Regions from separate parts of the Aquibium pacificum genome, predicted to be linked through region 3. Evidence: predicted binding sites of a transcription regulator. Region 3 holds the regulator's gene; each other region holds the start of a gene.

Region 1 (10,513 bases), on a different contig from region 3:
ACCCATGAAAGTCTGCATCTAAACACGTCGCTGGGTTGTAGCCAACTAGAGCGACCTCGCATTCCAATGGAGAGCCTTCACAAACGAATGGACGCAATCCACTGCCCGGCGGAGCAGTTTCCAATATGAACGGTGCAAAGTCTGACATTGTCAGTTCCTACTCCGCCGCCTGCCTCTTCCCCCCCACCGGCCGCCGCTCCAGGAGTTCCTTCAGGAACTGCCCCGTGTAGCTCCGCTCCTCCGCCACCACGTCCTCCGGCCGTCCCGCCGCCACCAGCTCCCCGCCGCCGTCGCCGCCTTCGGGGCCGAGGTCGAGGACCCAGTCGGCCGTCTTGATGACTTCCAGGTTGTGCTCGATCACGACGACAGTGTTGCCCTGGTCGACGAGCTCGTGCAGCACTTCGAGCAGTTTCGCCACGTCGTGGAAGTGCAGGCCGGTGGTGGGTTCGTCGAGGATGTAGAGGGTCTTGCCGGTCGCCTTGCGCGAAAGTTCCTTGGCGAGTTTTATCCGCTGCGCCTCGCCGCCCGAAAGCGTCGTGGCCTGCTGGCCGATGTGGATGTAGCCGAGGCCGACCTTCTTCAGCGTCTCCATCTTGTCGCGCACGGACGGCACGGCGGCGAAGAAGTCGGCGCCTTCCTCCACCGTCATGTCGAGCACGTCGGCGATCGACTTGCCCTTGAAGGTGACGTCCAGCGTCTCGCGGTTGTAGCGCTTGCCGTGGCAGACGTCGCAGGTGACGTAGACGTCGGGCAAAAAGTGCATCTCGATCTTGATCACGCCGTCGCCCTGGCAGGCCTCGCAGCGGCCACCCTTGACGTTGAAGGAGAAGCGGCCGGGTTGGTAGCCGCGCGCCTTGGCTTCGGGCAGGCCGGCGAACCAGTCGCGGATCGGCGTGAAGGCGCCGGTGTAGGTGGCGGGGTTGGAGCGCGGGGTGCGGCCGATGGGCGACTGGTCGATGTCGATGACCTTGTCGAGGAATTCCAGGCCCTCGATGCGCTCGTGCTCGGCCGGGTGCTCGCGCGAGCCCATGATGCGGCGGGAGGCGGCCTTGAACAGCGTCTCGATCAGGAATGTGGACTTGCCGCCGCCCGACACGCCGGTGACGCAGGTGAAGGTGCCGAGCGGGATCTCCGCCGTGACGTCCTTCAGATTGTTGCCGCGCGCGTTGACCACCTTGAGACGGCGGCCCTTCTTCAGCGGCCGGCGCTGCTCGGGCAGCGGGATGGCGAGGTCGCCGGAGAGATACTGCCCGGTGAGCGACTTCGGGTTGGCCATGATCTCGGCCGGCGTGCCCTCGGCCACGATGCGGCCGCCATGGATGCCGGCGGCCGGCCCCATGTCGACGACGTAGTCGGCGGTGCGGATGGCGTCCTCGTCGTGCTCGACCACGACGACGGTGTTGCCGATGTCGCGCAGGTGCTTCAGCGTGTCGAGCAGGCGCGCATTGTCGCGCTGGTGCAGGCCGATGGAGGGCTCGTCGAGCACGTATAGCACACCGGTGAGCCCCGAGCCGATCTGGGAGGCCAGCCGGATGCGCTGGCTCTCGCCGCCCGACAGCGTGCCGGAATTGCGCGAGAGAGCGAGATAGTCGAGGCCGACGTCGTTCAGGAAGCGCAGACGCTCGCGGATCTCCTTGAGGATGCGCGCGGCGATCTCGTTCTGCTTGGCGTTCATCGCCTGCGGCAGGGTCTCGAACCAGTCGCCCGCCTTGCGGATCGACAGCGCGGTGACCTCGCCGATGTGGCGGCCGTCGATCTTGACCGCCAGCGCCTCGGGCTTGAGCCGGTAGCCGGCGCAGGCCGGGCAGGGGGTCTCCGACATGTAGCGCTCGATCTCCTCACGGCTCCAGGCCGACTCGGTCTCCTTCCAGCGCCGCTGCAGATTGGGGATCACGCCCTCGAAGGTCTTGGTCGTCTTGTAGGAGCGCAGGCCGTCGTCATAGGCGAAGGTGACCTGGCGCGAGCCGGTACCGTGCAGGATGGCGTTGCGGGCCTCGTCCGACAGGTCGGACCAGCGGTCGCCGACCTTGAAGCCGAAGACCTTGCCGAGCGCGTCGAGCGTCTGGCCGTAATAGGGTGAGGTGGAGCGCGCCCAGGGGGCCACCGCACCGGCGCGCAGCGTGAGGTTCTCGTCGGGGACGACGAGGTCGGGATCGATGGCGCGCTGGCTGCCGAGCCCGTCGCAGGTCGGGCAGGCGCCGAAGGGATTGTTGAAGGAGAACAGGCGCGGTTCGATCTCCGAAATGGTGAAGCCGGAGACGGGGCAGGCGAATTTCTCCGAAAACAGCAGGCGCTCGTGGGTATCGTTGAGCGACTTGTTGGCGCTGCCGCCCTCCGACGTCTCCTCGGCCGGCAGGGGCCGGTCGGCGAATTCTGCGATCGCCAGGCCGTCGGCCAGCCTGAGCGCGGTCTCGATGGAATCCGCCAGCCGTGCCGAAAGGTCGCTGCGCACGACAACGCGGTCGACCACCACGTCGATGTCGTGCTTGTATTTCTTGTCGAGCGCCGGCGCGTCGGCGATCTCGTAGAAGGCGCCGTCGACCTTGACGCGCTGGAAACCCTTCTTCTGCAGCTCGGCCAGCTCCTTGCGGTACTCGCCCTTGCGGCCGCGCACGATGGGCGCCATGACGAAGAGCCGGGTCCCTTCCTCCAGCGCCAGAACGCGGTCGACCATCTGCGACACCGTCTGGCTCTCGATCGGCAGGCCGGTGGCCGGCGAATAGGGCACGCCGACGCGCGCGTAGAGCAGGCGCATGTAGTCATAGATCTCGGTGACCGTGCCGACGGTCGAGCGTGGGTTGCGCGAGGTGGTCTTCTGCTCGATGGAGATGGCCGGCGACAGGCCGTCGATCTGGTCGACGTCGGGCTTCTGCATCATCTCCAGGAACTGGCGCGCATAGGCCGACAGGCTCTCGACGTAACGCCGCTGGCCCTCGGCATAGATGGTGTCGAAGGCGAGCGAGGATTTTCCGCTGCCCGACAGGCCGGTCATCACGGTGAGACTGTCGCGCGGGATGTCGAGGTCGACGTTCTTGAGATTGTGCTCGCGCGCGCCGCGGATGGAAATGTACTTCTGGTCGGCCATGGCCGGGTCGCCGCCTCGTGCTTGGTCTCGGGGGAAGTGCGGGCAACGATCCCGCAGTCCCCTCATGTAGGAAATTTCGCCGCTCCGTCGAGGGACGCGCGCGCACGCCAGGACGAGTTAGCCGCGATTGCCGGGCGAGGGCAAGCGCAAAGAACAAAAAGGCAACAGGCTCCTGACAGGCGCCTGTGCACAACCAGGCACCCCCTGAAACAGACGATCACGTTTTGCCGGTTGGGTCCGGAAATCGTTGACAGGTGGGTTCGCCGGAGTCAGTCTGCAGGTGTCCTTCGCGAACGCCTCCATCGGGGCCGATCGCTCGAAGCGGGGCCCCAGCGAGACGACGCATGAGGCTTGAGCGCGAAGCGGCGCAGATGCAACAGGCAGAGGAGAGAGGCATGAGTCCACCGGACAGTCCCATCTGGCTCCGCATGGATGCCGCGGAGCCGCGGCTGGCATAGGCGCGAGGGCGCCGGGGAAACGGCCGTTCCCCCGACCAGCCGTTCACACCACAATCAGAGACTGTAGTCGGGCCGTCGATTCATATCGCGCAGCGCCCGAATGATCACCGGATTTTTCGATCCGGTAGTTCAGGAAAGATCCTGACACAGAACAAGCCCTGACCGCGTGATCGCGGCAGGGCTTTTTTTGTGGGGCGGTCAACGCTCTCGCTCTATCGGCCGCATGCGGTGAGGGCTTAGCGATCTCTCAGAGCCGCGTCTCCTGTCTGAAGGCATGGCTTCCCCCCGGAAATCTGTCCTACTCCACCCCTACACCACCGCCGTCGCCTCGATCTCCACCTTGGCCCGGTCCTCGATGAGCGCTGCGACCTGGACCATGGTCATGGCGGGGAAGTGCTTGCCCATCACGGCGCGGTAGGCGTCGCCGAGTTCGGGGAGGCGGGCGAGGTATTCGCGCTTGTCGGTGATGTACCAGGTCATGCGCACGACGTGGCGGGGTTCGGCGCCTGCTTCGGCAAGCACCGCGGCGATGTTTTCCAGCGCCTGACGAACCTGGCCGACGAAATCGTCGGTCTCGAACACCTGGTCGCCGTTCCAGCCGATCTGGCCGCCGATCCAGACGGTGCGGCCCTCGGCGGCGATGCCGTTGGCGTAACCCTTGGCGGGCTTCCAGTTGGCCGGGTGCAATTCCCGGTGAGGGGACGGGTTCGCCATTGGGTTTCCTCCTGTCACACGCCGAGATATCGGTCGCGAATGTCTGCCGTGAGTTGTTGCGGAAGGCCGTCCCAGACCGTGCGGCCCTTCTCGATGATGGTGCAGCGGTCGGCCACCGGCAGCAGTTCGGCCATGGTCTTGTCGACGACCAGGATCGACTGGCCCTCCTGCTTCAGCGCGCGGATCGAGGCCCAGATGTCGCGGCGGATGACGGGCGCCAGGCCTTCCGTCGCCTCGTCGAGGATCAAGAGGCGCGGATTGGTCATCAGCGCGCGACCGATCGCCAGCATCTGCTGCTCGCCGCCCGACAGCGTGCTGGCGAACTGGCCGCGGCGCTCGGCAAGGCGCGGAAAGAGGTTCTCGACGCGCGCGAGCGTCCACTTGCCGGGACGGGCGGCGGCGACGAGGTTCTCCTCCACTGTCAGGTTCGGGAAGCAGCGGCGGCCTTCCGGCACCAGCCCGATGCCGAGCCGCGCGACGCGGAAGGCGCGCATGCCGGCGAGGTCGCGGCCGCCGAATTGCACCGCGCCGGCGCGCGGCGGATTGAGCCGGCAGATCGAGCGGATGGTCGTGGTCTTGCCCATGCCGTTGCGCCCCATCAGCGCCACGACCTGGCCGTCGTCGACGCGAAGGTCGACGCCGAACAGCGCCTGGCTGGCGCCGTAGAAGGTTTCGATGGCGGAGACCTCAAGGAGCATTGGGGGCTCCGGGGGTTTTTCGAGAGCGGATCGGGATATAGGCCTTACGATACCCGGCTCGCGGAGAGCGCGTATTGAGTTCCATCACGCCTCCTCCCCCAGATAGGCGCGGCGGACTTCCGGGTCGACGCGGACCTCGTCGACGGTGCCGGTGGCGATGATGCGGCCGTAGACCAGCACCGAGATGCGGTCGGCGAGTGCGAAGACGGCGTCCATATCGTGCTCGACGAGGAGGATCGGCGCTTCGTGGCGCAGCGCGTCGAGGAAGCCGGTGAGGGTCTTCGAGCCTTCCGAATCCATGCCGGCCATGGGTTCGTCGAGCAGGAAAGTCTTCGATCCGAGCGCCAGCGCGATGGCGATCTCGAGCTGGCGGCGCTCGCCGTGGGAAAGTTCGCCGGCCGGGATTTCGGCACGATCGGCGAGGCCGACGCGTTCCAGCATCGCTAGCGCCGGTTCCATGAGCGACCGGTCGCGCATGACCGGGCGGAAGAAGCGGAAGCTGGTGCCCTGCCGCGCCTGGACGGCCAGCATGACGTTGCGCAGCGCGGAGAATTCTGGCGTCAGCGAGGAGATCTGGAAGGTGCGGCCGAGCCCGAGCCGCGTGCGCTCCGGTACACCGAGGCCGCCGATGTCGCGGCCAAGGAAGCGGATCGTGCCGGCGCTCGGCCTCAGCGTCCCCGCGATCTGGTGGATCAGCGTCGACTTGCCGGCCCCGTTCGGCCCGATGAGCGCGTGGATCTCGCCGGGCCGCAGGTCAAGGCTGACGTCGTCAGTGGCGCGCAGCGCGCCGAAATGCTTGGAGAGGTTGCGGATTTCCAGGATCGGCTCAGCCATGGCGGACCTTCCCGGCAGCAAGGCCGACGATGCCGCCGCGCGCGAAGAGCACGACCCCGAGCAGGATCAGGCCGAGGAAGAACTGCCAGCGCTCGGTCACTCCGCCGAGGAAGAATTCCAGCACGACGTAGAGCATGGCGCCGGCGATGGGGCCGCAGAGACGGCCGACGCCGCCCAGGATGATGAGCACGATCAGTTCGCCCGACATGTGCCAGGACAGCATGGAAGGGCTGACGAAGCGGTTGAGATCCGCAAACAGCGCGCCGGCCACGCCGGTGATCATGCCCGATATGACGAAGGCGGCGAGGCGGATGCGGTAGGGCGCGATGCCGACGGTTGCCAGCCGCGCCTCGTTCTGCCGCGCCGCCTGGAGGGCCGCGCCGAAGCGGGCGTCCCGGAAGACGGCGAACAGCACGAGCGCCACGAGGAGCAGGGCGTAGCAGACGAAGAAGAAGTGCAGCCCGTTCAGCGTGTTCAGGCCCGGGAAGGCGTTGCGCACGTAGATCGACAACCCGTCCTCGCCGCCATAGGCCGGCCAGGAGATGGCGAAATAGTAGATCATCTGCGCGAAGGCGAGCGTGATCATGATGAAGTAGACGCCCGACGTTCTGAGGCTGATCGCGCCGATGGCGAAGGCGGCGAGCCCGGAGGCCAGAAGCGCCACCAGCCAGATCACCGGCATGGCGTTTGTGCCGGTCCAGCCGAAGGCCAGCGGCTCCATGTTGAAGGCGTGGGTGGCCAGGATGCCGGCGGCGTATCCGCCGATGCCGAAGAAGGCGGCGTGGCCGAAGGAGACGAGGCCGCCGAGGCCGAGCGCGAAATTCAGGCCCACCGCGCCCAGGGCCAGGATCGCCATGCGGGTGGCGAGCGTGACGTAAAAGGGCTCGTCGCCGGCGGTGGCGGCGAGCGGGATCGCGAACAGCAGGATCAGGAGCAGGGTGTTGACGATGCTCTCGCGGCTCATGGCGGGCATCCTCAGCCGGCGGCCGCGAAGAGGCCGCGCGGGCGGATCGCCAGCACCAGCGCCATGAACACGTAGATCAGCATGGAGGCGAGCGCCGCGCCGATCGAGGCGGCGGCCGACGGCCCCATGAAGGCGGCAAGTGCCGCCGGCAGCAGGAAGCGTCCGAGCGTGTCGATCAGGCCGACCAGGATCGCGCCGACCAGCGCGCCCTTGATCGAGCCGATGCCGCCGATGACGATGACCACGAAGGCGAGGATCAGCACCGGCTCGCCCATGCCGACCTGCACGGATTGCAGCGCGCCGACCATGGCGCCGGCGAGCCCCGCAAGTGCTGCGCCCAGAGCGAAGACGACGGTGTAGAGCGTGCGGATGTCGACGCCGAGCGCGCCTATCATCTCGCGGTCGCTCTCGCCGGCGCGGATGCGCATGCCGAGCCGGGTGCGGGAGATCAGGAGATAGAGCCCTATGGCGACGAGGATGCCGACGCCGATGATGGCGAGCCGGTAGAGCGGGTACTGCGAGCCGCCGGGGATCGGCACGGCGCCCGAAAGCAGCGGCGGGATGTTGAGATAGAGCGGGAAGGAGCCGAAGATCCAGCGCGTGCCTTCTGAAAAGACGAGGATAAGCGCGAAGGTCGCCAGCACCTGGTCGAGGTGGTCGCGATCGTAGAGCCGGCGGATCACCGTTACCTCGACGATCGCGCCGGCAGCGGCAGCGGCCGCCAGGCTCGCCACCAGCCCGAGCCAGAAGGAGCCGGTCCAGGCCGCAACGGTCGCGCAGGCGAAGGCGCCCACCATGTAGAGCGAGCCGTGGGCGAGGTTGATCAGGCCCATGACGCCGAAGATCAGCGTCAGGCCGGCCGCCATCAGGAACAGCATGACGCCGAACTGGAGGCCGTTGAGGGTCTGCTCGATGAGGAGGGCGGTTTGCACGCGTCGGTCCCCGGACCGCGAGGATTGGCAATCCCTTCTCCCCGTTCACGGGGAGAAGGTGGCCCGAAGGGCCGGATGAGGGGCAGCGCTGGTGGCGAAGGGTCAGCCGCGGAGCGTTTGCCGCGCCCGATGCCCCTCATCCCCCTGCCGGGACCTTCTCCCCGCAAGCGGGGAGAAGGAGGCTGATCACATCTTGCAGTCTTTGGCGTAGGCGTCCTCGTGGTTCTCGAAGGCGGTACCGACGATCTTGTTAGTCAGCACGTCGCCTTCCTTCACCACCTCGCGCACGTAGATGTTCTGGATCGGGTGCTGGTTGGTGTTGAACTTGAAGCTGCCGCGCACGGAATCGAAGTCCGCTTCCTTCAACGCGGCGCGGAAGGCTTCCTTGTCGGTGACGTCGGCCTTTTCGACCGCCGACAGGATCAGGTTCGCCGTGTCCCAGGCCTGCGCCGCGTAGACGGAAGGCAGACGGCCGTACTCGGCCTTGAACGCGTCGACGAATTCCTTGTTGGCGGGGTTGTCGAGATCCTGCGACCAGGAAGCGGAGTTCTTGACGCCGATTGCCGCGTCTCCGATCGCCGGAAGCACGTCCTGGCTGAAGGAGAAGGCAGGCCCGGTCAGGGGAATGTCGACGCCCGACTGCGCATACTGCTTGACGAAGGCGATGCCCATGCCGCCCGGCAGGAAGAAGAAGACGGAATCGGCCCCGGAAGCGCGGATCTGGGCGATCTCGGCGGCATAGTCCGTCTGGCCGAGTTGCGTGTAGACCTCGCCGGCCAGTTCGCCCTTGTAGTAGCGCTTGAAGCCCGTCAGCGAATCCTTGCCTGCCGGATAGTTGGGGGCGAGGATGAAGGTCTTCTTGTAGGTCTCGTTGTCGTACTGGCCCATCGCCTCGTGGAAATTGTCGTTCTGGTAGGCGACGTTGAAGTAATTCTCGTTGCAGTTGGCGCCGGCGAGTGGCGAGGGGCCTGCGTTGGGCGACAGGTAAATGACGCCCTGGCCGGTGACGCTCGGCACGACGGCCATGGCGAGGTTCGACCAGATGATGCCCGTCATCAGGTCGACCTTGTCGCTCTGTACCATCTTGTCGGCGATCTGCACCGCGAGTTCCGGCTTCATCGCGTCGTCCTCGGTGACGATCTCGATGTCGGGGTTGTTGGCCTTCTTCATGGCGAGCGTGAAGGCGTCGCGCACGTCGATGCCGAGGCCGGCGCCACCGCCCGAGAGCGTGGTGATCATGCCGATCTTGACCGGTTCGGCGAATGCCATGCCGCTGACGCCCATGGCGAGGCCGAACGCTCCGGCTGCGATGATCTTCTTCATTTTCATTCTCCCTTTGGTTGCCCTCTGAGGCTCTTGCGTTTTCCGGAGCCAAAGCTCCGGCATTCCCGTTCACGGGCGGTTCTTCCGCCCGTATTCAAAGTTCCGTTCGCACTTTCCACAATTCGGGAAAGAGTTCCACCTCGAGCATCCGGCGCAGGTAGGACACGCCGGCCGTTCCCCCGGTGCCGCGCTTCAGCCCGATGATGCGTTCGACTGTCGTGACGTGGTTGAAACGCCAGCGCCGGAAATAGTCCTCGAAGTCGACCAGTTTTTCCGCCAGTTCGTAGAGCGCCCAATGCCGCTCGGGGTCCTGGTAGACGACCTTCCAGGCCCGCAGCACACCGTCGCTCTCGGTTCGGCTCTGGCGCCAGTCGGCGCGCCCGGCGTCGCCCTGGAGATCAAAACCCTGGCGCTGCAGGAGGAGCAGCGCCTCATCGTAGAGGCTTGGGCGGTCGAGGATGCCTTCGAGCCTTTCCAGGACCGCGGCGTCGTGGGCGTGCGGCTTGAGCATCGCAGGGTTGCGATTGCCGGCGAGGAACTCGATGGCGCGGTACTGCCAGGACTGGAAGCCCGAGGACTGTCCCAGCGCGTCGCGGAAGCGGGTGTATTCGCTGGGCGTCATGGTCCTGAGCACGTCCCAGGCGCTGTTCAACTGCTCGAAGATGCGCGCGACGCGCGTCAGCATCTTGAAGGCGGGCTGCAAATCGTCCCCGCGGATCGCCTCCATCGCGGAGGTGATCTCGTGGATGGCGAGCTTCATCCACAGCTCCGAGGTCTGGTGCTGGATGATGAACAGCATCTCGTCGGGCGATTTCGACAAGGGCTTCTGCGCGTCGAGCACGTCGGCCAGGCGCAGATAGTCCGAATAGGACATGCGCCTGGCGAAATCGGTGATCGCGCCGTCCGTGGTGTCTGATGCCGCGCTCATGTCACCTTCGCCCGCGTGCGGTATTCGGCACGGTCCCAGAGTTTTTCGCGCATGACGCGCCCGATCGCCTCCGTGGCGCGGATGACGTCGTCCATGCCGATATAAAGTGGCGTGAAGCCGAAGCGCATGATGTCGGGGGCGCGGAAATCGCCGATCACGCCATGGGCTATGCACGCCTGCATGGCGGCGTAGCCTTCCGGGAAGGCGAAGGAGACCTGGCTGCCGCGCCGATGCGGATCGCGCGGCGAGGCGAGTGTCAGGTCCGGGCAGCGGGATTCGATCTCGGTGATGAAGCGTTCGGAGAGTTCGATCGAGCGGGCGCGCACGTCGTCCATGGTGATGCCGTCCCAAGCGTCGAGCGCGGCGTCGAGGGCTGCCATCGACAGGATCGGCGGCGTGCCGACCCGCATGCGCTGGATGCCGGCCGCCGGGCGGTAGGCGAGGTCGAACGCGAATGGCGCCTCGTGGCCCATCCAGCCCGCGAGCACCGGATCGATGCGGTCGCCGAGCCCCGGCTTGACGTAGATGAAGGCCGGCGCGCCGGGGCCGCCGTTGAGATACTTGTAGCCGCAGCCGA
Region 2 (10,513 bases), on a different contig from region 3:
TCTCCCTGGAGCACGGCCGCTACGCGCTCGAGCCCCATGCCGGTGTCGATCGAAGGGCGCGGCAACTCGACACGCTCTTCCTTCGTCACCTGCTCGTACTGCATGAAGACGAGGTTCCATATCTCGATGAAGCGATCGCCGTCCTCATCGGGGCTTCCGGGAGGCCCGCCGGGGATGCCCTCGCCGTGATCGTAGAAGATTTCCGAGCAAGGCCCGCACGGGCCCGTATCGCCCATCGCCCAGAAATTGTCCGAAGTCGGGATACGGATGATGCGATCCTCGCCCAGACCCGCAATCCTCTTCCAGAGCGAGGCGGCCTCGTCGTCGGTGTGGTAGACCGTCACCAGGAGCCGGTCTCGGTCGAGGCCGAACTCCTTGGTGATCAGGTTCCAGGCGAGCTCGATGGCGACGTCCTTGAAGTAATCGCCGAAGGAGAAGTTCCCGAGCATCTCGAAGAATGTGTGATGGCGCGCGGTGTAGCCGACATTGTCGAGGTCGTTGTGCTTGCCGCCGGCCCGAACGCATTTCTGCGAGGTGACTGCGCGAGAATAGGGGCGCTGCTCGACGCCGGTGAAGACGTTCTTGAACTGAACCATCCCGGCATTGGTGAACATCAGGGTCGGATCGTTGCGCGGGACGAGCGGGCTCGAGGCGACGACCTCATGTCCGTTCTTCCTGAAATAGTCGAGAAATGCCGACCGTATCGCGTTGACGCCGCTCATAAGAAAGCCTTCCAGAGACACCCGGAGCCGTCCGGGCAGACCGAACGGCTTCTTATCCACTGGCCGGGTCAGTGTCCAGAAAACACCACGGCAACTCCGCGTCCGGGAATCCGTCGATCTCTCCGCCGAATGCAAACCGCCGGCGCGAGGGCCGGCGGCATCCAGGAAGCTCGTGCGGGCGGAAACCTACATCTCTGCCGCGTCGCCGCCCTCCTCCTCGGAGCCGTGATCGAGGAACTTTTCGGCGATCAGCCCGGCATTCTGTCGCAACGCCGTCTCGATCTCGCGCGCCGTCTCCGGATTGTCGCGCAGGAACTGCTTGGCATTCTCGCGGCCCTGTCCGAGGCGCTGGGAATTGTAGGAGAACCAGGCGCCCGACTTTTCCACGATGCCGGATTTCACACCGAGATCGACGAGCTCGCCCGTTTTGGAGACACCCTCGCCATACATGATGTCGAATTCGACCTGCTTGAAGGGCGGCGCCAGCTTGTTCTTCACCACCTTGACGCGGGTCTGGTTGCCGGTGACCTCGTCACGCTCCTTGACCGAGCCGATGCGGCGGATGTCGAGGCGCACCGAGGCGTAGAACTTGAGCGCGTTGCCGCCCGTGGTCGTCTCGGGCGAGCCGAACATGACGCCGATCTTCATGCGGATCTGGTTGATGAAGATGACCATGGTGTTCGAACGCGAGATCGACGCCGTCAGCTTGCGCAGCGCCTGGCTCATCAGCCGCGCCTGCAAGCCGGGCAGCGAATCGCCCATCTCGCCCTCGATCTCGGCGCGCGGCGTGAGAGCGGCGACCGAATCGACCACCAGCACATCGATGGCGCCGGAACGAACCAGCGTGTCGCAGATTTCCAGCGCCTGCTCGCCAGTGTCCGGCTGCGAGATCAGGAGGTTTTCCAGATCGACGCCGAGCTTGCGGGCGTAAACCGGATCGAGCGCATGTTCGGCATCCACGAAGGCGCAGATGCCGCCCTTCTTCTGCGCCTCGGCGACCGTGTGCAGCGCCAGCGTCGTCTTGCCCGAGCTTTCGGGACCGTAGATCTCGATGATGCGCCCCCTGGGCAGACCGCCCACGCCGAGCGCGATGTCGAGGCCGAGCGAGCCGGTCGAGATCGTCTCGATTTCGACGACCTGCTCGTTGCGACCGAGCCGCATGATCGAGCCCTTGCCGAACGCACGCTCGATCTGCGACAGCGCCGCGTCCAGAGCCTTGGATTTGTCCACCGAATTGTCCTCAACCAGCCGCAATGAGTTCTGAGCCATGATACATTACCCCTTGATCGTCAATGAAGTCCGGGCGCTTGGCTGGACGGATTTATTTGTACACGTTTTGTTCCTTGTCTGCAAGCCCCTGCGAAGCGAGTGAAATCAACGTGATACGCGATAGGTTCGTCTAATGTTCTCATCCCTCCGCCTCGGGACGGTTCCACCAAGACTGGCCCTCGGAAAGGCGCGCGGGCGGCCGGCGATTCGTCGCGGAACAATATGCAGCGCCCGCCGCTCGACGAGTCCCAACACCTTCGGAGGCGGCCGCGCATGACACCGGGTAACATCCACCTTCTTGGGATCGGCGGCGCACATGTCGACCGGCGCGGTCAGGTGTCCGGCATGTTCGTGCCCGGCGCCTCCAATCCTGGCACCATGCGCGAGGAGGTCGGCGGCGGGGTCTTCAATGCGTTGCGGAACGTCGTGCGCCGCGGCGGACACGCGGCGCTTCTTTCGGTGCGCGGCGGCGACGGCGCGGGCGAGGCGGTGGCACGGGCCATCGCCGAGGCCGGCATTGACGATCTTTCCGCGGTCTTCCTCGACCGCTCGACGCCGAGCTACACGGCGCTTCTCGACCGCGAGGGAGAACTGCTGGCCGGGCTTGCCGACATGACGCTCTACGAGATGGCGTTCGCGAGACAATTGTCGCGCAGCCGGACGCGCGATGCCGTCGGCAAGGCCGGAGCGATCCTGTGCGACGCCAACCTTCCGGAAGCGGCGCTGACGAAGCTCGCGAGCGCGGCAGCCGGCAAGCCGCTCTTCGCCATCGCCATATCGCCGGCCAAGGTGGTGCGCCTGAAACCGGTCCTGCCGGCGCTCGCCTGCCTGTTCCTCAACCGGCGCGAAGCGGCAGCGCTGACCGGCGGGCGTTCCGACGCGCGTCCCGAGACGATGGTGGCCGATCTTCGCAGAGCCGGGCTGGAACGCGCCGTCGTCACGGCCGGTGCGGGTGCGATCATCGCCTATGACGGCGACCGGATCCATGCGATCGATCCGCCCGAACCCGACCGGATCGTCGACGTGACCGGAGCCGGCGACGCGCTGGCGGGGACGGCGATCCTTTCGATGCTGTCCGGGGTCCCCTTCCCCGAAGCCGTCCGCCACGGCCTCGCCGCCGCGAAGCTCTGCATCGAATCCGCGCAGTCCGTGCCGGACCATTCCGAACCCGCCTTTTCCGACGCGCTCGCCCTTGTTCCCGAGATGCGGGCGATGGCATGAGACGCGCATGACACCGGAATCGGCACGACCCCACCTGGACATCTTCGAACCCGTCGTGGCGGCGCTACGCGACCGCAGGCCCGTCGTGGCGCTGGAAAGCACTATCATCACCCACGGCATGCCCTATCCGCAGAACGCCGCCATGGCCGCGCGCGTGGAAGAGATCGTCCGCGAGGAAGGCGCCGTGCCGGCGACGATCGCGGTCATCGAGGGCCGTCTGAAGATCGGCCTGTCCGACGGAGAACGCGAGGCGCTGGCGAAGGAAGCCGGCGCGCTGAAGCTGTCGCGGGCGGATCTCGCCTATGCGATCGCGGAGCGGCGCACCGGCGGCACGACCGTCGCCGCCACGATGATCGCGGCGGCGCTCTCCGGCATCGAGGTGTTCGCCACCGGCGGCATCGGCGGCGTCCACAAGGGCGCGGAGACCAGCTTCGACGTTTCGGCCGATCTCGACGAACTCGCCCGCACGCCCGTCATTGTGGTTTCGGCCGGCGCCAAGGCCATCCTCGACATCGAAAAGACGCTGGAAGTGCTTGAGACGAAAGGCGTTCCTGTCGTCGGCTACGGTACGGACGTGATGCCGGCATTCTGGTCGAGCCGTTCGAGATTTCGTGCGCCTTTGCGCCTCGACAGCCCGCAGGCCATCGCCCGCTTCCAGTCGGCGCGGCGCGACCTGGGGATCGGCGGCGGCATGCTGATCGCCAATCCCGTGGCGGCCGATGTTGAAATTCCGGAAGCGGAGATGGCGGGCTTCATCGCAACGGCGCAGGCCGATGCGGCGGCGAAGGGCGTCTCAGGCAAGGAGGTCACGCCTTATCTGCTCGGCCGAATCCTGGAACTGACGGCCGGCCGCAGCCTCGTCACCAACATCGCGCTCGTCGAGAACAACGCGCGGCTCGCCGCCCGCATCGCCGCCGCGCTGACCTGATCCGGCCCGGAACGGGCTCCGTCCGAGGGCCTCCGGCTACAACTCCACCGCCTGGCCGGTGCGGGCGCTTTCCTCCGCCGCGGCGCCGATCATGACCGCCTTCAGTCCGTCGTCGAGCGAGACTTCCGGCCGGCCGCCATGGCGCACGAGGTGGAGGAACTTCCGGTGCTGGAAGAAAGTCGAGCCGTGATGGTCGCCGGCCGCCAGGATACGCTCCTCCACCTGGATCTCCTCGCGCACGGGGCGCTTGGTCTCGCGCGGCGAGATCACGATCTCTGAGGCGCGTTCGCGCCCGTCTGGGGAAAACCGGGCAGGCCCCGGCACGAAGGCCTCGATGCGCGCCCTGTCGCCGGTGGCCGCGATCTGCTCCTGCCAGTAGGAGCCCTCGGCGAACATGCACAGATCGAGCATGGCGCGTACGCCGTTTTCGAAGTCGACGATCACGAAGGCGTTGTCGATGACGTCCGGCCTGCGGCCGTCGTAGCGCTCGTCGAGAAAGTTCACGTCCATGGCACCCGACGCATAGACCCGCACGGCCTCGGCTTCGGCCAGGAGGCGCATCAGGTCGAAGAAATGGCAGCATTTTTCGACCAGCGTGCCGCCGGTGCGGGCCGAAAAGCGGTTCCAGTCGTCGACCTTGTGCAGGAACGGGTAGCGGTGTTCGCGGATCGAAACCATGCGCAGCCGCCCGGCGGTTCCGGCCGCGAGTTCGTGGCGTAGGCGCTCGATTGGCGGCATGTAGCGGTACTCCATGGCGACCCACACGGGCGCGGCCCGCCGCTCGGCCAGCCGCAGCACCTCGCGGCAGTCCTCCACCGTGGCGCAGAGCGGCTTTTCGACCAGGATCGGCTTGTTCGATGGGAGGACGTCGCGCAGGATCGCCGCGTGCGTGTCGTTCGGGCTGGCGATCACCAGCACGTCGCAGCAATCGGCGGCCAGGAGTTCGCGGTGGCTGGGGAAGACGGCGCAGCGCTCGTGCCCCGGTCCCGCCGCCAGTTCGCGGCTCTGGTAAAAAGGATCGGCGATCGCCGTGATCTCGGCACCGTCCAGCAGGCCGATGTTGCGCATGTGTTCGCGCCCCATCATGCCTGAACCAATGATGCCGTAGCGGATCGTCATGGGCTTCGCGTCAGAGATCGAGGACGGGTATGCCGAAGCACTTTGCTGCCGCTCCAAGAGCATCGCGATGGTCTCCGTATGCGAGCGCCAGATGGTGCTCGAGCGCCGCGCCCATGATGCGGTCGAGCAGGTCCCTTGCCGGAGTGTCGAAGCGCACCACGCCCGACGTTCCGGTGAACGCCATCGGCCGCTTCAGCATCTCGCCGCCGCCGATCACCGCAACCGTGCGTCCGCGCGCCTGGCTGATGCGGAAGAAGGTGACGCGGCCGGGCTTCAGCGGGAATTCGAAGAGCAGCGGCAACCGGCGGTTGGTGTGGATCGTGGCTTGCGGCGGCGCCTCCGGATCGGCCATCGACACCGGCGCCTGACCGCAATGCCACACGACGCCCGTATCGTCGCGCGGGTCTATGTCCACGAGATCGGTCAGGAAGGCCGGCGCGTCGGCGACCTTCTGGAGGAGCAGCGCTGACAGGGCGCCGTATACGTCGGCCTCGCACGCGCAGGGTACCCGCGCCTCGCCCATCATCGAGACGGGTCCGCAGACCGCACCGCCGTACTCGGTGAAGGTCTCGGGCCAGCAGCGGATGGCGAAGGCATCGTAGTTGCCTTCCCGCCGCAGCGCCTCGATGGCCGGCTTCAGCCGCAGCGACCGTTCGAGCTGTTGCTGGTCGACCGCGTCGAGGCCGGTGAGAACATTTTCTGCGGCCCCGCGCACATCAGCCAGTTGCGCCGCGTCGACCGATCCGGCGCGGGCAAAGAGTTCGCCCAGGTCGAGTTCGTCGACCCGCACGCCCGCCAGTTCGCCGATCCGGCCGGCATCGTAGGCGCAGGTCGGGAACCCGTCCGGATAGTGTCCGACGCGGGCGATGCGCGCGCCGCGGATCGCCTCGGCGGCCGCGACGCCGCGCGGATCGTCGCTGGTGGCGGACCGTGGCTCGACGTCGCGCGACACGCGCCTTCCAGAAAGGAGTTCAACCAGCGCCGCCTCCGTTCCCGCGGCATCCGGCGCGGCGTGAAGGTAGCCGAATTCGCGCCCGGCGAGACCGAGCGCATGGGCGGCGAGATTGAGGCCGCAGAAGGCGTTGAGGCGCAGCCGCCCGCCGAGACGCGGTTCCGGGACCGACCAGAGGGCGAGCGGCACGTCGAAGGCGTTCGCGGCCTCCACCACCATGGCCGCGTCGGTGAAGGTCACCTGCAGCACGAGGAGGTCGGTGATCTCCTGCCCGCGCAGGCCCTCGATGGCAATGCGAGTGGCATCGGCGTCGAAGAGCAGATGCCGGGTTCCTGTCACCTGCAGGCCGGCCGCGTCGAGCGCGGCCAGCATCGCCGCGAGCTTCTGCTCGGCGAAAGCTACGTCGAAGGTGGCGCGCGCGAGCGGGAGGATGCCGATGCGGCGTTCGGCGACGCTGGCTTTACCTGACATGAAACGCCTCTATCTGGACACTGGCCAGAGTTCCGTAAAAGGAGGGCGTCCAGCCATGCTTCGTATCTTGCTCGCGCTTGCGATGACCATCGTCTCCTTCGCCTCCCTGGCACAGGAAGACGTCATCGCGGCGCTCGAGGAAGGCGGCAATGTCCTGCTGATCAGGCACGCCCGGGCGCCGGGCACCGGCGATCCGGACAACTTCGTGATCGACGACTGTTCCACCCAGCGCAACCTCTCCGAGGAGGGGCGGCGGCAGGCGGCCGCACTCGGAGACCGGCTGCGGACAAACGGCATCGAGGTGAGCGAGGTCCTTTCCAGCCGCTGGTGCCGCGCCCTCGATACCGCCCGGCTGGCTTTCGGCGACGACGCGGTCATCCCCTTCGCGCCGCTCGATTCCTTTTTCGGCGACCGCAGCCGCCGGGATAGCCAGACCGAGGCCGTCCGCGAACGTATCGCCGCCTTCGGCGGACCCGGTACGCTGGTGATGGTTACTCATCAGGTGAACGTCACCGCCCTCACCGACATCGTTCCGCGGGAAGGCGAGGCCGTGGTGCTGGAGCCTTCCGCCCGGGGTTTTCAGGTGATCGACCGCGTGGCGTTCGACTGATCCCGGAGGCCGTCCGGTCCCGGCCTGGCGCCCCGCGTCCCTGCCTATCATTTTGCTTGCCATGCGGATTGCCTATATCCAGTGTCTCGGACAGGAACCCGCATGCATCGAATTCTCCTCGCTCTCACCCTCGTGATCTTCACGTTTCCGGCTTTTGCGACGGAAGCCGGATGGGCGCTTCTTCGCGAGGGAGGGCATGTGGTGCTGCTGCGCCATGCCTATGCGTTGGGCACAAGCGATCCGCCCGGTTTCGACATCGAGGACTGTTCCACGCAACGCAATCTCTCCGAGCGCGGCAAACTCCAGGCGCGCAAGATGGGCGCCCTGTTCGCAGCACGCGGCGCTCCGATCGAACAGGTCTATTCGAGCCGCCTCTGCCGCGCGGTCCAGACCGCGAGGCTTGCGTTCCAGTACGAGGAGGTGGAGGAATTCCCTCCCCTCGACCCGCTTCCCGCCGATGCGCAGGCGGCGGCCGAGGCCCGCGCGGCGACGATGGAACTGATTCGCAGCTACAAGGGCTGGGACAACATCGTGCTCGTGACCGATCTCGAAAACATCATGGCCCTCACCGGCCAGCCGGCACGCGAGGGCGAGGCCCTGATCATACGGCCGAACGACGACGAACTGCGTGTGCTTGGCCGCATCATCTTCAACTGAGCCAATCACCCCGCCCTCCTCATGAAGGCTTCCGTCTCTGCCCTGTCGGGTGTGCCGGCGCGGCCGCCAAACCGGGTGCATTTCAGGGCGGCGACGGCATTGGCGAAGCGGATAGCGTCCCGTTCAGGCTGCCCTTCGCCCACCGCGAGCGCAATAGCGCCGTGCCAGACGTCCCCTGCCCCCAGCGTGTCGACGACGTCGACGGCGAAAGCCGGTACGTGTGCAGGCTCGCCGGCCTCGAAGAAGTCGACGCCTTCCGAACCGTTGGTGCAGCAGACCCAGGCGCCCGTCTCCTCATGCGCCGACCGGAGCGCGGCGGCGAGATCTTCGGTTCCCGCGAAATCCCTCAGTCCCTGCGCGGAGAATGCGATGTGGGACGCCTTCTGCAGCGCCTCCGCCGCCTCTCGCACCGGCGCCTCGGCGTCGAGGATGCCGGGGATGCCGCGCGCCCGGGCGGCGGTCATGGCGACCGCGGCGCCCTGCGGCCAGCGCGTGTCGGCAAGGATCGCGTCGAGCGCATCGGGAATCGCCGGTTCCAGCCAGGACGCATCGAAACTCAGCGCCATGTCGCGGAAATTGACGATCTGCCGCTCGCCATTGGCATCGACATAGATCGAGGAGAAGGAAGAGCGTCCCCCTTCGAGCCGGCGCACGAGCGCGCAATCGACGCCTTCGGCCTCGAGCCCCGAGACGATCATCCCGCCGATGGGATCGCGGCCGATGCGCGCCGCCAGCAGCGCCTCGCCGCCGAGCCTCGCCACCGCTACCGCCGCGTTCGCCGCGCAGCCCCCGCCGATGATGGCGGCGTCGCGGGCGCGATACTTTTCGGGCTGGCGGGGAAGTTCGTCGACGGACATCACGATATCGATCACGGCGACCCCGACGGTCAGGATTCTGGACATGGTCGCCGAACCGGTGGCTGTTCCCGCCGCAACGGTTGCGGCTCATCGCGGCAGGATAACGAGTCTTGTATAAGTTACAAGACTCGAGCCGCGTCGGACTTCCAATGGAAAACCGCCCGCCCGGTTTGACATCTCGCCAAAACCGATTAGGAACCGCGCAGATCGCTTTCCCACGCTTTTCCAAGGTTGAACCGCCGTGACCAACACCTTCGACAAGGTTGCCGACATTATTGCCGAAACCAGCGAGATCGAGCGCGACACCATCACGCCCGAAAGCCACACGATCGACGATCTCGGCATCGACAGCCTCGACTTCCTCGATATCGTCTTCGCCATCGACAAGGAGTTCGGGATCAAGATCCCGCTTGAGAAGTGGACGCAGGAAGTCAACGACGGCAAGGCTTCCACCGAGGAATACTTCGTCATGAGGAACCTGTGTTCCAAGATCGACGAACTGGTCGCTGCCAAGGTTCGCTGAACGCCCGATACGGGAGGTTCCTCCCGGTCGGTCTTGACGCGGCTTCGTCGCGCCGTCACATGATCGGCCCATGAATAAACACGACGCCCTCGTCACCGGCATCGGCATCCTTTCCTCCCTGGGTGAAGGCACCGACGCGCACTGGCGCGAGCTGACGAGCGCCTCTCCCGCGCCGCGCCTCGACAGCGAACGTTTCAAACCCTACACCGTCCATCCGCTGCCCGAAATCGACTGGAGCACCCAGATCTCCAAGCGCGGAGACCTGCGCCAGATGGAGGCCTGGCAGCGGCTCGGCACCTATACGGCGGGCCTGGCACTCGACGATGCGGGCCTCAAGGGTGACGAGGCCCTCTCGGCCACAATGGACATGATCGTCGCCGCCGGCGGTGGCGAGCGCGACCAGGCCGTGGACGCGGCCATTCTCGAGGCATCGCTGACGCGGAACGATCGCGGCGTGCTTTTGAACGAGAAGCTGACGACGGAACTGCGCCCCACGCTCTTCCTGGCGCAGCTTTCGAACCTGCTGGCGGGCAACATATCGATCGTCCACAAGGTCACCGGTTCCTCGCGCACCTTCATGGGTGAGGAAGGCGCAGGGATCGCCGCGGTCGAGACGGCCGTGGCCAGGATAAGGTCCGGGCAGTCGAGCCACGTCCTGGTGGGCGGCGCCTTCAACACCGAACACCCAGACCACCTCCTCGGCTACGAACTCGCCGGCACGCTGCACCATGGACCGTGGTCGTCCGTCTGGGAGCGCGACGCGGGCCAGGGCGGCGGGGTCATCACCGGATCTGGCGCGGCATTCCTCGTAATCGAATCGCGCGAGCACGCCGCCAAACGCGGCCGCACGGCCTATGCGACGATCGGGAAGCTCGTCTCCGACCGGCTGAGGCGGGACCGCGTCGATTTCGCGCAATCCATCGGTCGGATGGTCGACGCCGTCGCTGGCGATGAACCGGCTGCCGCGGTTTCGGGAGCGTCCGGCGCCTATGGGCCGACGCGGGCCGAAAAGGCCGCATTCGAAGCCAGGCCAGACATTCCGGTTCGCGGCTTCACGTCGCTCACCGGCCACATGAAGGAAGCACAGTTTCCGTTCGCGATCGCGCTCGCCGCCCTTGCGATCCACAAGGGGGCCGCGTTTCCTCCGTTCGATCCGGCTTCCGAAAAACCCTCGCGCACGACCG
Region 3 (10,513 bases):
ATCGCGCGCGCCCCGAGCGGGTTTGCGGGACCTCCCGGCATGCCGTCCTTGTATTGGCCGTACTTCTTCGGTTCGCGCTTCTGCATGTCGAGCGTGGGGATCCAGCGCGGCCATTCCTGCTTGTCGCCGACCTTGGCGGAACCCTTGAACTCCAGTCCCTCGCGGCCGACCGCGATGGCGTAACGGCGGGCGCTCGTCGGCGATTCGACAAGATAGAGGAAGCGCTGACCCGTATCGATGACGATGGTCCCGCGCTTGTAGCCGGAGAAGGCGACGGTCTGGGGAACGAACTCGTCCTTGACTGCGAATTTCCTGCCCTTCTGCGTCTGTTCCAGTACGCCGTCGAGCGCCTCGGTCTGGGGCAGCAACCGGGCCGCCGGGCTGCCGAAGAGGCCGCCGAACAGGCCGGTCTGCTGCTGCACGGTGCTGCGCAGCTCGCCATTGTTCCCACTTGAAACGACTTCGGCGACGGTCGGAACCGGAACGCTCGGCTTCTCCTTCTTCGGGGCAGGCGTCTTCTGACGCTCCACCACGGCTTTGGATTTCTCCTTCGACGCGACCTTCGCCTTTTCGTTCCTGGCCGGCTCCTTCTTCAGGGACAAGGGCGGCGGAGCGAAGCGATCCCGGTCACCTTCGGCACGCGCCGAGCCCAACGCAGCGACCGCGACCGCGGCAGTCAATCCCAATGCAAGCAACACACGCGCAATACGCATCGTCTCGATCCATCCTTCGCTACCGCTCAGACGGTCGAGTAAACATCGATCCGCGAGCCGCGGCATCATAGCGGATGAAGCTCATTTTGCTCAACAAGCATCCACTGTTCCCGGGCGCGGTAGAGCGAACCGAGCAAAAAAGGGTTGCAGCAAAACAACAGTCGAAGAAGGGAGCCGCCCGCGCCATGAAAAAACGGCCGGACAACCGGCCGTTTCATTGCGAGACTGGACGATGGCTACTGGTTGGGAACCTGGGGTCCCGCGGGCGCGGCCGGTTGGGCCGGCGCGGGAGTGTCGCCGCCGCCGAGCTGATCCAGGACACCGCCGCCACCGCCGCCCGTTCCGTTTTCCTGTTGCTGCTGGCCCGCGGGCAGGCGCTCGAGGATGTCGATCGGCTGCTCGCCGTAGCGTGCGATGAGCGTCAGTCCGAGCGACGTCACGAAGAAGGCCGCTGCGAGAATGGCGGTCGCCCGCGTCAGCGCATTCGCGGCGCCTCGCGCGGTCATGAAGCCGGACCCGCCGCCGATGCCCAGGCCTCCGCCCTCCGAACGCTGCAGAAGGACGACCCCCACGAGGGCGAGGACGATCATCAGGTGGACGACAACGAGTACGGTTTCCATATTTCCAATCCGCGGAAATTTTCCGGCGAGTTCTGAGCCTTGGGAGAAGACGCGGCTCAATACACGCCTTTTGCGTCGTTTCCAAGTCTGAGTGCCCCAGGGCACGGATGCGGCGGGATGTGGGTGTCCCGCGCCCTCATGTCAAACGAATTCGGGCCGCTACAGAGACCTGTAGGCCTCCGCGATTCCGAGAAAGTCCGCGGCTTTCAGGCTGGCGCCTCCGACGAGCGCGCCGTCGACGTTGTCGACCGACATCAGTTCGACCGCATTGGAGGGCTTCACCGAGCCGCCGTACAGGATGCGGGTTTTCGCCGCTTCGGCGTTCATCTTCTTTGCCAGTTCCCCGCGAATGTGCGCGTGCGCCTGCGCCACGTCCTGGGCCGTCGGGGTCAGGCCCGTACCGATGGCCCAGACGGGCTCGTAGGCAATGACGGTGTTCTTGGACGTGGCGCCGGGCGGCACCGAGCCGGCGATCTGGCGGGAGAGGACGTCGAGCGTTCTCCCTGCATCGCGCTCGCCCCGGGTCTCTCCCACGCAGATGATGGCGGTCAGGCCTCCGAGCCACGCTGCTTCGGCCTTGATCAGGACCTGCGCGTCTGTCTCCCCGTGGTCCGCCCGCCGCTCGGAATGGCCGACGATGACGTGGCTCGCACCGGCATCCTTGAGCATCTCCGCCGATATGTCGCCGGTATGGGCACCGCTCGGCCGCGCATGGCAATCCTGGCCGCCGCAACGCACGGGGGTCGAGGACAGGATCTCGTGGGCCCGCCAGAGAAGCGTGGCCGGCACGCACAGCAAGGCATCGGTCTCGGCATCGAGCCCGCTCATGAAGCCATGGCCGATCGACCGTATCTCGGGGAGCGAAACGCTGGTGCCGTTCATTTTCCAGTTGCCCGCGACGAGCGGCCGGATGCCCTTGGTCATGATTGAAATCCCGATAGGAAACGCGAAGATGCGCGGGTTTCCTACCAAATCGGCACCATAAAGCAATCGACACCCGCCTCGAAGGAGTCTATTTGCTCACCTGAATGCGCGGCCTTCTCGCGCGCCAACGTCACGAATTCGGAACACAAATGCTCGACTCACTACGCGCGGCGGCCGGAACCTGGGTGGCGAAGCTCCTGCTTCTGCTTCTGGTCCTCAGCTTCGCCGTCTGGGGGATATCCGGCCAGCTGGCGGGAACCGCCGGCGGCGACGTCGTCACGGCCGGCGACACCACGGTGTCCGCGCTCGACTACCGGCTGGCCTACGACCGGCAGCTTTCGGCTATTTCCCAGCAGTTTGGCGGCCGCATCACGCGGGAGCAGGCGGTGGCGTTCGGCCTCGACAACCAGGTCCTCGGTCAGGTCATCGCCGGTGCCGTACTGGACGAGCAGGCGCGCGACATGCATCTCGGGGTTTCGAAGGACCGGCTTGCCTTGCTGACCGCCGAGGATCCTGCGTTCCAAGGGCCGAATGGAGGCTTCGACCGCCGGCAGTTCGAGTTCGTCCTTCGGCAGATCGGCATGCGGCCGGAAGACTATCTGAAGAACCGGCAGCAGGTCGCCGTGCGTCAGCAGATCGTCGATGCCGTTTCAGATGGTTTGTCGGTGCCCGACACCTTCATGCGCGCCATGGCGCTCTACCAGGGCGAGGACCGGACAGCGGAATACCTCGTCCTGCCCGAAGCGCTCGTGGAACCGGTCGAAGAGCCGTCCGACCAGGTGCTTGCCGCGTACTTCGAGGAGAACAAGGCGCGCTATGCGGCACCGGAATACCGCCGCGTTTCCTACGTCAAGCTCGAGCCATCCGACATCGCCGATCCGTCCTCGATCACCGACGAACAGGTGGCGGAGGACTACAAGAACAACGCGGACCACTATACGACCCCGGAACGACGCAGGATCGAGCAGATCGTGTTCGCGAACCAGGATGCCGCCAAGATCGCCGCCGATCGGATTTCGGGCGGCGCCACGTTCGAACAGATGGTCACCGCGGAAGGAAAGACACTGGAGGACGTGAAGCTCGGCACGATCGAGAAGGCGCGCGTTCCCGACCGGGCGATCGCCGAAGCCGCTTTCGCGCTCCAGAAGAACGAAGTCAGCGGGATCATCGACGGCGCCTTCGGTCCGGCCATCGTCCGGGTGACCGAGATCACGCCGGAAGTGGTGAAGCCGCTCGCGGAGGTGAAGGAGGAGATTCGCCAGGATCTCGCGCTCGCCGAAGCCAACCGTATCCTGCTCGACGTGCACGATCGCTACGAAGATGCACGTGCCGGGGGTTCGACCATGCGGGAGGCGGCCGCGGACCTCGGCCTCGAGGCGGTGACGATCGAAGCGATCGATTCGTCCGGCCGCGGGCCGGACGGAGAGACGCTGTCGCAGATTCCGGAGCTGCCGCAGCTGATCGGCGGCGTGTTCGACACGGAAGTCGGCGTCGAGAACCCCGCGATCAACATCGGATCCAGCGGATTCCTCTTCTACGAAGTCGAAGGCGTCACGCCCAGCCGCGATCGTACCCTCGAGGAAATGAAGCCGAAGGTGCTTGCCGACTGGCTCACGGCCGAGAAGTCGTCGCGGATATCGAAGAAGGCCGAGGAAATCAGGAAGCGGGTCGCCGACGGAGCTTCGCTGGACGACATCGCCGCCGAACTCGGTCTGGAGAAGCAGGTCAAGCGCGGCATCAGGCGCGGCGCCGCGGATGCCGACATCGGCGAAGCCGGCGTTGCCGGCGTGTTCGGTGTTGCCGAGGGCGGCACCGGGACGACTCCGACGCCGGCCGGCGACGGCCAGATCGTCTACAAGGTCACGGAGGTGTTCGAGCCGGCGGGAGCCAGCGCCGAATCGCTGACGCCGCAGACGCGCGAGGCGCTCCAGTCTGGCTGGTCGGACGATCTGCTCGACCAGCTCGTCTCGGAGCTGCGCGGCCGCTACGACGTGCGCGTCAACCAGTCGGCCATCCAGCAGGCCCTGAGCTTTTGACGCGGGATGAGCGACTTCAAGCCATTCATCGCCAAGGTCGCGTCGGGTAGCGCGCTGACGTTCGACGAAGCGCGCGCCGCCTTCGACATCGTCATGTCGGGGGAAGCCACGCCGGCGCAGATCGGCGGCTTTCTCATGGCCATGCGTGTGCGCGGCGAAACCGTCGAGGAGATCTCCGGCGCCGTCGCGACGATGCGCGCCAAGATGCTGCCGGTTGAGGCGCCCGCGGACGCGATCGACATCGTCGGCACCGGCGGCGACGTTTCGGGCTCCTACAACATATCGACCTGCGCGGCCTTCGTGCTGGCCGGCGCCGGGGTCAACGTCGCCAAGCACGGCAACCGGGCCCTGTCGTCCAAGTCCGGCGCCGCCGACACTCTGTCGGCGCTGGGTATTGACCTCGACATCGGTCCGGCCGGTATCGCGGCGTGCATCCGCGAGGCCGGCGTCGGCTTCATGTTTGCGCCGAAGCACCATTCGGCGATGAAGCATGTCGGGCCCGCCCGGGTCGAACTCGGAACCCGTACCATCTTCAACCTGCTCGGCCCGCTGTCGAACCCGGCCGGCGTGAAGCGCCTGCTGGTCGGCGTCTTCGCGCCCGAATGGGTCGAGCCGGTGGCAAACGTGCTGAAGACCCTCGGCGCCGAGGCCGCCTGGGTGGTGCATGGCGACGGTCTCGACGAGGTCACCACGGCGGGCACCACCAGGGTGGCGGCGCTGAAGGACGGGGTCGTGGACGTGTTCACGATCGAACCCGAGGATGCGGGCCTGGCGCGCGCCGCCTTCGCCGATCTCCGTGGCGGCGATGCGGCCCACAACGCGCTGGCGCTACGATCGGTGCTCGGAGGCGAGAAATCCCCCTACCGCGACATCGTCCTGGCGAACGCAGCAGCAGCACTCGTCGTGGCGGGACGAGCCCCCACGCTGCGCGACGGCGTCTCTCTGGCAGCGGAATCGATCGACAGCGGCAAGGCCGAGAAGGCCCTCGAACGGCTGGTTGCCGTCTCGAACCGCGAGGCCGGCGAATGACCGACATCCTGCGCAGGATCGAGGCCTACAAGCGCGACGAGATCGCCGCGGCGAAGGCGCTCGTCCCGCTTGCCGACATGCGGGCGCGCGCGCTGGACGCCTCCCCTCCCCGCGACTTCGCCGACGCGATCCGCGCAAGGATCGATGCAGGCGCCTTCGCACTGATCGCTGAGATCAAGAAGGCAAGCCCGTCCAAAGGGCTGATCCGGCCCGACTTCGACCCGCCCGCACTCGCCCGGGCCTATGAATATGGCGGTGCCGCCTGCCTGTCAGTGCTGACCGACACGCCTTCGTTCCAGGGCGCGCCCGAATTCTTGACAGCCGCGCGTTCGGAGACGTCGCTGCCGGCGCTGCGCAAGGATTTCATGTTCGAACCCTACCAGGTCTACGAGGCCCGAAGCTGGGGTGCCGATGCAATCCTGATCATCATGGCGAGCGTCTCGGACGGCGAGGCGCAAGCGCTGGAGGAAGCCGCCCGCTCGCTCGGGATGGCGGTACTCGTGGAGGTACACGACGAACCGGAAATGGAACGCGCGCTTCGGCTTTCCTCGCCGCTGATCGGCATCAACAACCGCAATCTGCGGACCTTCGAGGTCGATCTCGCGACATCCGAGCGTCTGGCCGCGATGGTTCCCGGCGACCGCATCCTCGTTGGCGAAAGCGGCATCTCCACGAACGGCGACTGCCGGCGGCTCGCCGCGCACGGCATCAAGACGTTCCTCGTCGGCGAAAGCCTGATGCGCCGGGAAGACGTCACGGCGGCCACGAAGGCGCTGCTCGGGCTCGGCACGTCGGACGTGCGGAAGTCGGCCTGAGGTCCTCATGCCCGGGAAGGCCGCCCTCACCCACATCGGCGCTTCCGGTGAAGCGCACATGGTCGACGTGGGCGCGAAGGCCGAAACCGCGCGCGTGGCGGTCGCCGAGGGCAGCGTCGCGATGGCGCCCGCCACCTTGCGCATGATCCTCGACGGCAATGCCAAAAAGGGAGACGTGCTCGGCACGGCGCGGATCGCCGGGATTATGGCGGCCAAGAAGACGCACGAACTGATTCCGCTCTGCCATCCGCTCATGCTGAACAAGGTGTCGGTCGAGATCGACCCGGACGAGAGCCTGCCCGGGCTGCGCGTCAGGGCCACCGCGTCGGTGACCGGCAAGACCGGCGTGGAGATGGAGGCGCTCACCGCCGTCTCGGTTGCATGCCTCACCATCTACGACATGGCCAAGGCGGTCGACCGCGGCATGATCATCTCGGGCATCCGCCTGCTGGAGAAGTCGGGCGGCAAATCGGGCGACTGGCACGTCGATGCAGGCTAAGGCAACGGCACTCATCCCCGTCGACGAGGCGCTGCGCCTGCTTCTCGACGGCGTCAGGCCGCTGGACGCCGAACGCCTGCCGATCGCGGAATGCGGCGACCGCATTCTCGCCACGGACATACGTTCCCTGCGCACCCAGCCGCCGTTCGACGCCTCCGCCATGGACGGCTACGCGGTACGCTCGGCCGACGTCGCCCGGCTGCCGGCCAGGCTGCGGGTGATCGGGTCTGCGCCGGCGGGACGACCGTTTTCCGGCGCCGTCGGCCCGGGTGAGGCGGTCCGTATCTTCACCGGCGCGCCGATGCCCGAAGGCAGCGACTGCGTCCTGATCCAAGAAGACGCCGCCTCGGTCGCAGACGACATGATAGAGGCGAAGGAGACCGTCGCCGCCAGCCGCCACGTGCGCGCCCGTGGCCTCGATTTTTCAGAAGGCCAGCCGCTCCTGGATCGGGGACGCCGGCTCGACCCGCCGGCCCTGTCGCTCGCCGCCTCGGCCAATCATGCCGCACTCGACGTTGTGAGGAAGCCGCTCGTGGCGATCATCGCGACCGGCGATGAACTGCTGCCACCCGGCAGCGTCGTGGGACCCGGCCAGATCATTGCTTCGAACGGGCTCGGCGTGGCGGAGATCGTCCGGTCGGCGGGGGCTCGGGTCCTCGACTGTGGGATCGTGGCGGACGACCGCGACGCGATCTCGGCCACGCTCGACCGGGCGCTCGAAGCGGGCGCGGACCTCATCGTGACCATCGGCGGCGCGTCGGTCGGGGTCCACGACCTCGTGCGCGAGGTGCTGACGGCACGCGGCGGCGAGCTCGACTTCTGGAAGATCGCCATGCGGCCGGGCAAGCCGCTCATGGCGGGAACGCTCGGCGGCCGCAAGATCGTCGGCCTGCCCGGCAATCCGGTCGCGAGCCTCGTCTGCTCCTACGTCTTCCTGAAGCCGCTGGTCGCGTGCATGGCGGGCCGGCTGCACGAGGCCGACTTGCGGCAGGGCATCCTTGGTGCGCCCGTCCCCGCGAACGACCAGCGACAGGACTATCTGCGCGCCGCAATCCGCCGGGAAGCGGATGGGATTGTCGCAACGCCTTCAGCGATCCAGGATTCCTCCATGTTGCGCGTGATGGCGGATTCCGCCGCTCTGATCGTGCGCGCGCCCTTCGCGCCGCCCGCCGACGCCGGAGAGGAATGCCAGCTCCTGATGCTGTCGTGAACGAACGGTAAACAGATTCACTCAAATTTAAACTGTTGCGGAACAAGACTGGAACAGATAGGTTTGTTCCGGTTTTGTTTTTTAGCCGTCCGATTCCCCGAGGGGTGCAAAGATGCTGACGCGCAAGCAACACGAACTCCTGCTCTTCATCCACGAGCGGCTGAAGGAGTCGGGAATTCCCCCCTCCTTCGACGAGATGAAGGAGGCGCTCGACCTGGCGTCGAAATCGGGCATCCATCGCCTGATAACGGCTCTTGAAGAGCGCGGCTTCATCCGGCGGCTGCCGAACCGGGCTCGCGCGCTGGAGGTGATCCGGCTGCCCGAGTCCATCGCGCCTGGGCTTGGCGGACCGCGCAAGTTTTCCCCGAGCGTCATCGAAGGCAGCCTTTCGAGAAAGCCTGAACCGGCCCCCGCGCGCCGGGCGAGCAACGACGACACGGCGGCGATTTCCATTCCCGTCATGGGCAGGATCGCAGCCGGCGTTCCCATCGACGCAATCCAGCACCAGACGCATTCCGTCGCGGTTCCGCCGGACATGCTCTCCGGCGGCGAACATTTCGCACTCGAGGTCAGGGGCGATTCCATGATCGAGGCGGGCATTCTCGACGGCGATACGGTGGTGATCCGCAGCACCTCGACCGCCAGTCCGGGCGAGATCGTCGTGGCGCTCGTGGACGACGAGGAGGCCACATTGAAGCGTTTCCGCCGCAAGGGCGCCTCGATCGCGCTCGAAGCGGCCAATCCCGCCTACGAAACCCGCATCTTCGGGCCGGATCGGGTGAAGGTCCAGGGCCGTCTGGTCGGGCTGATCCGGCGGTATTGAAGCCGGGCCAGTCCTCCGTCCCCTCGGTTCGACGGAGATTCGCGTTGGGCGACCGCTACGGCTCCCGCTTGTAAGGCGGCATTCCGCGGGCCTCCCGCGAATACCGCCGATGATCATGCCAGGGCCGGTACGGCTCCCGTACGGCGAACCGGATCTCGGCGCGAGGTTCCTCCCCTTCCTCCGCCAAGCGGATCTCGGCACTGCCACGCCGCGCGAGGTCGCGTTTGATGACGACGAGCACCTTTGCCGAGGCGCACGGGTTCGCTGCCGTCGCATCGTCGATCACCAGGACGTCGACGAAACCGCAGAGCGAGCCCGCGTTCCCTCCGGCGGGCACGAACGCCACCATCGCTCCGCCGCCGTGTCGCGCGATGCAACCCGTGTCGTTGCAGACGAAGACCTCCGAAGCGCGTTGTGCCGTTGTGACCGCCGTAAGCGATTCGGAGGTGGAAACCGGTGTCGCAACCTTGTGTGTCATTGCCGCGTCCATCCAGATACCGGTGACGAAACGGTTCGGGCGCTCCTTGCTGACGGCAAGTTCCCCGGCCCGCGTGCGCATCGCGATCAAGTTTCCATCCTCCGAGAGCAGGACGTCCGGGAGATCGCGCGCCGCGATGAGCGCAATTCCCACGATCAAAAACGGCAAGGCGGCGAGGCGCAGCCATGTCGACAGGACGGTCACGAGCACAAGCGCGATGGTCATCGAAAGCACGGCCGACAGCGGGATCGCGCCGACCGCGTCGAACGGCGTGCGTTGGGCAAGCCATTGGGCGATCGAGACCATGACCCCGATCCCCCACCCCATGACATCGAGCGCGAAGCCTTCGAGGCCCAACGGCATCAGGATGCCGGCAAGAACCGCCGAAGGCATGATCACGAAGGACACGACCGGCATGGCGCCGAGATTGGCGAGGAGACCGAGCGGTGCCATGCGGTGGAAATGCCAGACGCCATAGAGCGCAGTCGCGGTTCCCGCTACAAGGGAGGTCACCGCGATGCCGGCGCAGTAGAGCAGGAAGAGCCGCAAGCCGTTGCCGACCGTCGAGCCTCGCGCAGGTTGCCCTCCCGTGAAACGGTCCGATCGACGCTCGGACCACCAGGCGTAGGCCGCGATCAGCGCCGCCGTGGCGGCGAACGACATCTGGAAGCTCGGCCCGACGACCTCGTGCGGGGCGATCGCGATGACGATGAGCGCCGAGATCGCGAGATTGCGCATCGTGATCGCCGACCGGTCGAACAGCAGCGCTACCAGCATCACGGCGATCATGATGAAGCTGCGCTGTGCCGCGACCGCCGCGCCCGAAATCAACAGGTAGTAGCCCGCCGCCAGTAACGCGACGGCGGCCGCGTACTTCTTCACGGGCAGGCGCGAGGCGAACCCGGGAAACAGCGCGAAGACGAAGCGCAGCGCGAACATGACCGTGCCGGCGACGAGCGCCATATGCAGTCCCGAAATTGACAGGACGTGCGCGAGGCCGGTCTTTCGTAGCGCCTCGTTGATCTCCTCCGGAATACCCGCGCGCGTTCCGGCGATGAGCGCCGCCGCGATCTGGCCTTCGGGTCCGTCGATCCGGCCGGTGATCCGGCCCGCGATCGCCTGGCGCATGTCGGCGATCCGGGCGGAAAGGACCGCGCGCCAGTCCGGCGCTTCGTCGAGGCTCACCGATTCTGGATCGGAAAGAAAGAACCCGGTGGCGCCGATGCCGTCCATGTAGCTCTCGAAGGCGAAGTCGTAGCCGAACGGCCGGGCCGGCCCCGAGGGAGGGAAGAGCCGAGCGTAGCCGGCAACGCGGTCCCCCGCGCGGATTTCGGCAGGCAGGGACCGTGCCGAAAGCCGGACCCGC

What was found. Region 3 encodes LexA, which represses DNA repair genes until DNA is damaged. Its sites were predicted from a motif close to TGTTCNNNNTGTGTTCNG; they were not measured.
Region 1: a site for LexA is predicted at 3,235-3,252, ahead of uvrA (excinuclease ABC subunit UvrA). Genes of this name have one in related genera too.
Region 2: a site for LexA is predicted at 2,049-2,066, ahead of recA (recombinase RecA). Genes of this name have one in related genera too.

What each region holds. Positions count from the first base shown of each region.
Region 1 covers NZ_JBDPGJ010000001.1:1,264,352-1,274,864, forward strand. The annotation lists gene ABGN05_RS06080 (hypothetical protein) at 1-148, opposite strand, end outside; gene uvrA (excinuclease ABC subunit UvrA) at 158-3,085, opposite strand; gene ABGN05_RS06090 (RidA family protein) at 3,853-4,257, opposite strand; gene ABGN05_RS06095 (ABC transporter ATP-binding protein) at 4,272-4,955, opposite strand; gene ABGN05_RS06100 (ABC transporter ATP-binding protein) at 5,040-5,789, opposite strand; gene ABGN05_RS06105 (branched-chain amino acid ABC transporter permease) at 5,782-6,753, opposite strand; gene ABGN05_RS06110 (branched-chain amino acid ABC transporter permease) at 6,765-7,685, opposite strand; gene ABGN05_RS06115 (ABC transporter substrate-binding protein) at 7,872-9,008, opposite strand; gene kynA (tryptophan 2,3-dioxygenase) at 9,103-9,936, opposite strand; gene kynU (kynureninase) at 9,933-10,513, opposite strand, start outside.
Region 2 covers NZ_JBDPGJ010000001.1:957,485-967,997, reverse strand. The annotation lists gene alaS (alanine--tRNA ligase) at 1-722, opposite strand, end outside; gene recA (recombinase RecA) at 909-1,991, opposite strand; gene ABGN05_RS04695 (carbohydrate kinase family protein) at 2,265-3,212, shown strand; gene ABGN05_RS04690 (pseudouridine-5'-phosphate glycosidase) at 3,220-4,140, shown strand; gene ABGN05_RS04685 (Gfo/Idh/MocA family protein) at 4,177-5,259, opposite strand; gene ABGN05_RS04680 (L-fucose/L-arabinose isomerase family protein) at 5,270-6,682, opposite strand; gene ABGN05_RS04675 (histidine phosphatase family protein) at 6,738-7,292, shown strand; gene ABGN05_RS04670 (histidine phosphatase family protein) at 7,395-7,949, shown strand; gene ABGN05_RS04665 (PfkB family carbohydrate kinase) at 7,955-8,851, opposite strand; gene ABGN05_RS04660 (acyl carrier protein) at 9,048-9,329, shown strand; gene ABGN05_RS04655 (beta-ketoacyl-ACP synthase) at 9,400-10,513, shown strand, end outside.
Region 3 covers NZ_JBDPGJ010000003.1:510,365-520,877, forward strand. The annotation lists gene ABGN05_RS14925 (L,D-transpeptidase) at 1-713, opposite strand, end outside; gene secG (preprotein translocase subunit SecG) at 950-1,333, opposite strand; gene tpiA (triose-phosphate isomerase) at 1,493-2,257, opposite strand; gene ABGN05_RS14940 (SurA N-terminal domain-containing protein) at 2,407-4,293, shown strand; gene trpD (anthranilate phosphoribosyltransferase) at 4,300-5,322, shown strand; gene trpC (indole-3-glycerol phosphate synthase TrpC) at 5,319-6,137, shown strand; gene moaC (cyclic pyranopterin monophosphate synthase MoaC) at 6,145-6,636, shown strand; gene ABGN05_RS14960 (molybdopterin molybdotransferase MoeA) at 6,626-7,846, shown strand; gene lexA (transcriptional repressor LexA) at 7,959-8,669, shown strand; gene ABGN05_RS14970 (ComEC/Rec2 family competence protein) at 8,725-10,513, opposite strand, start outside.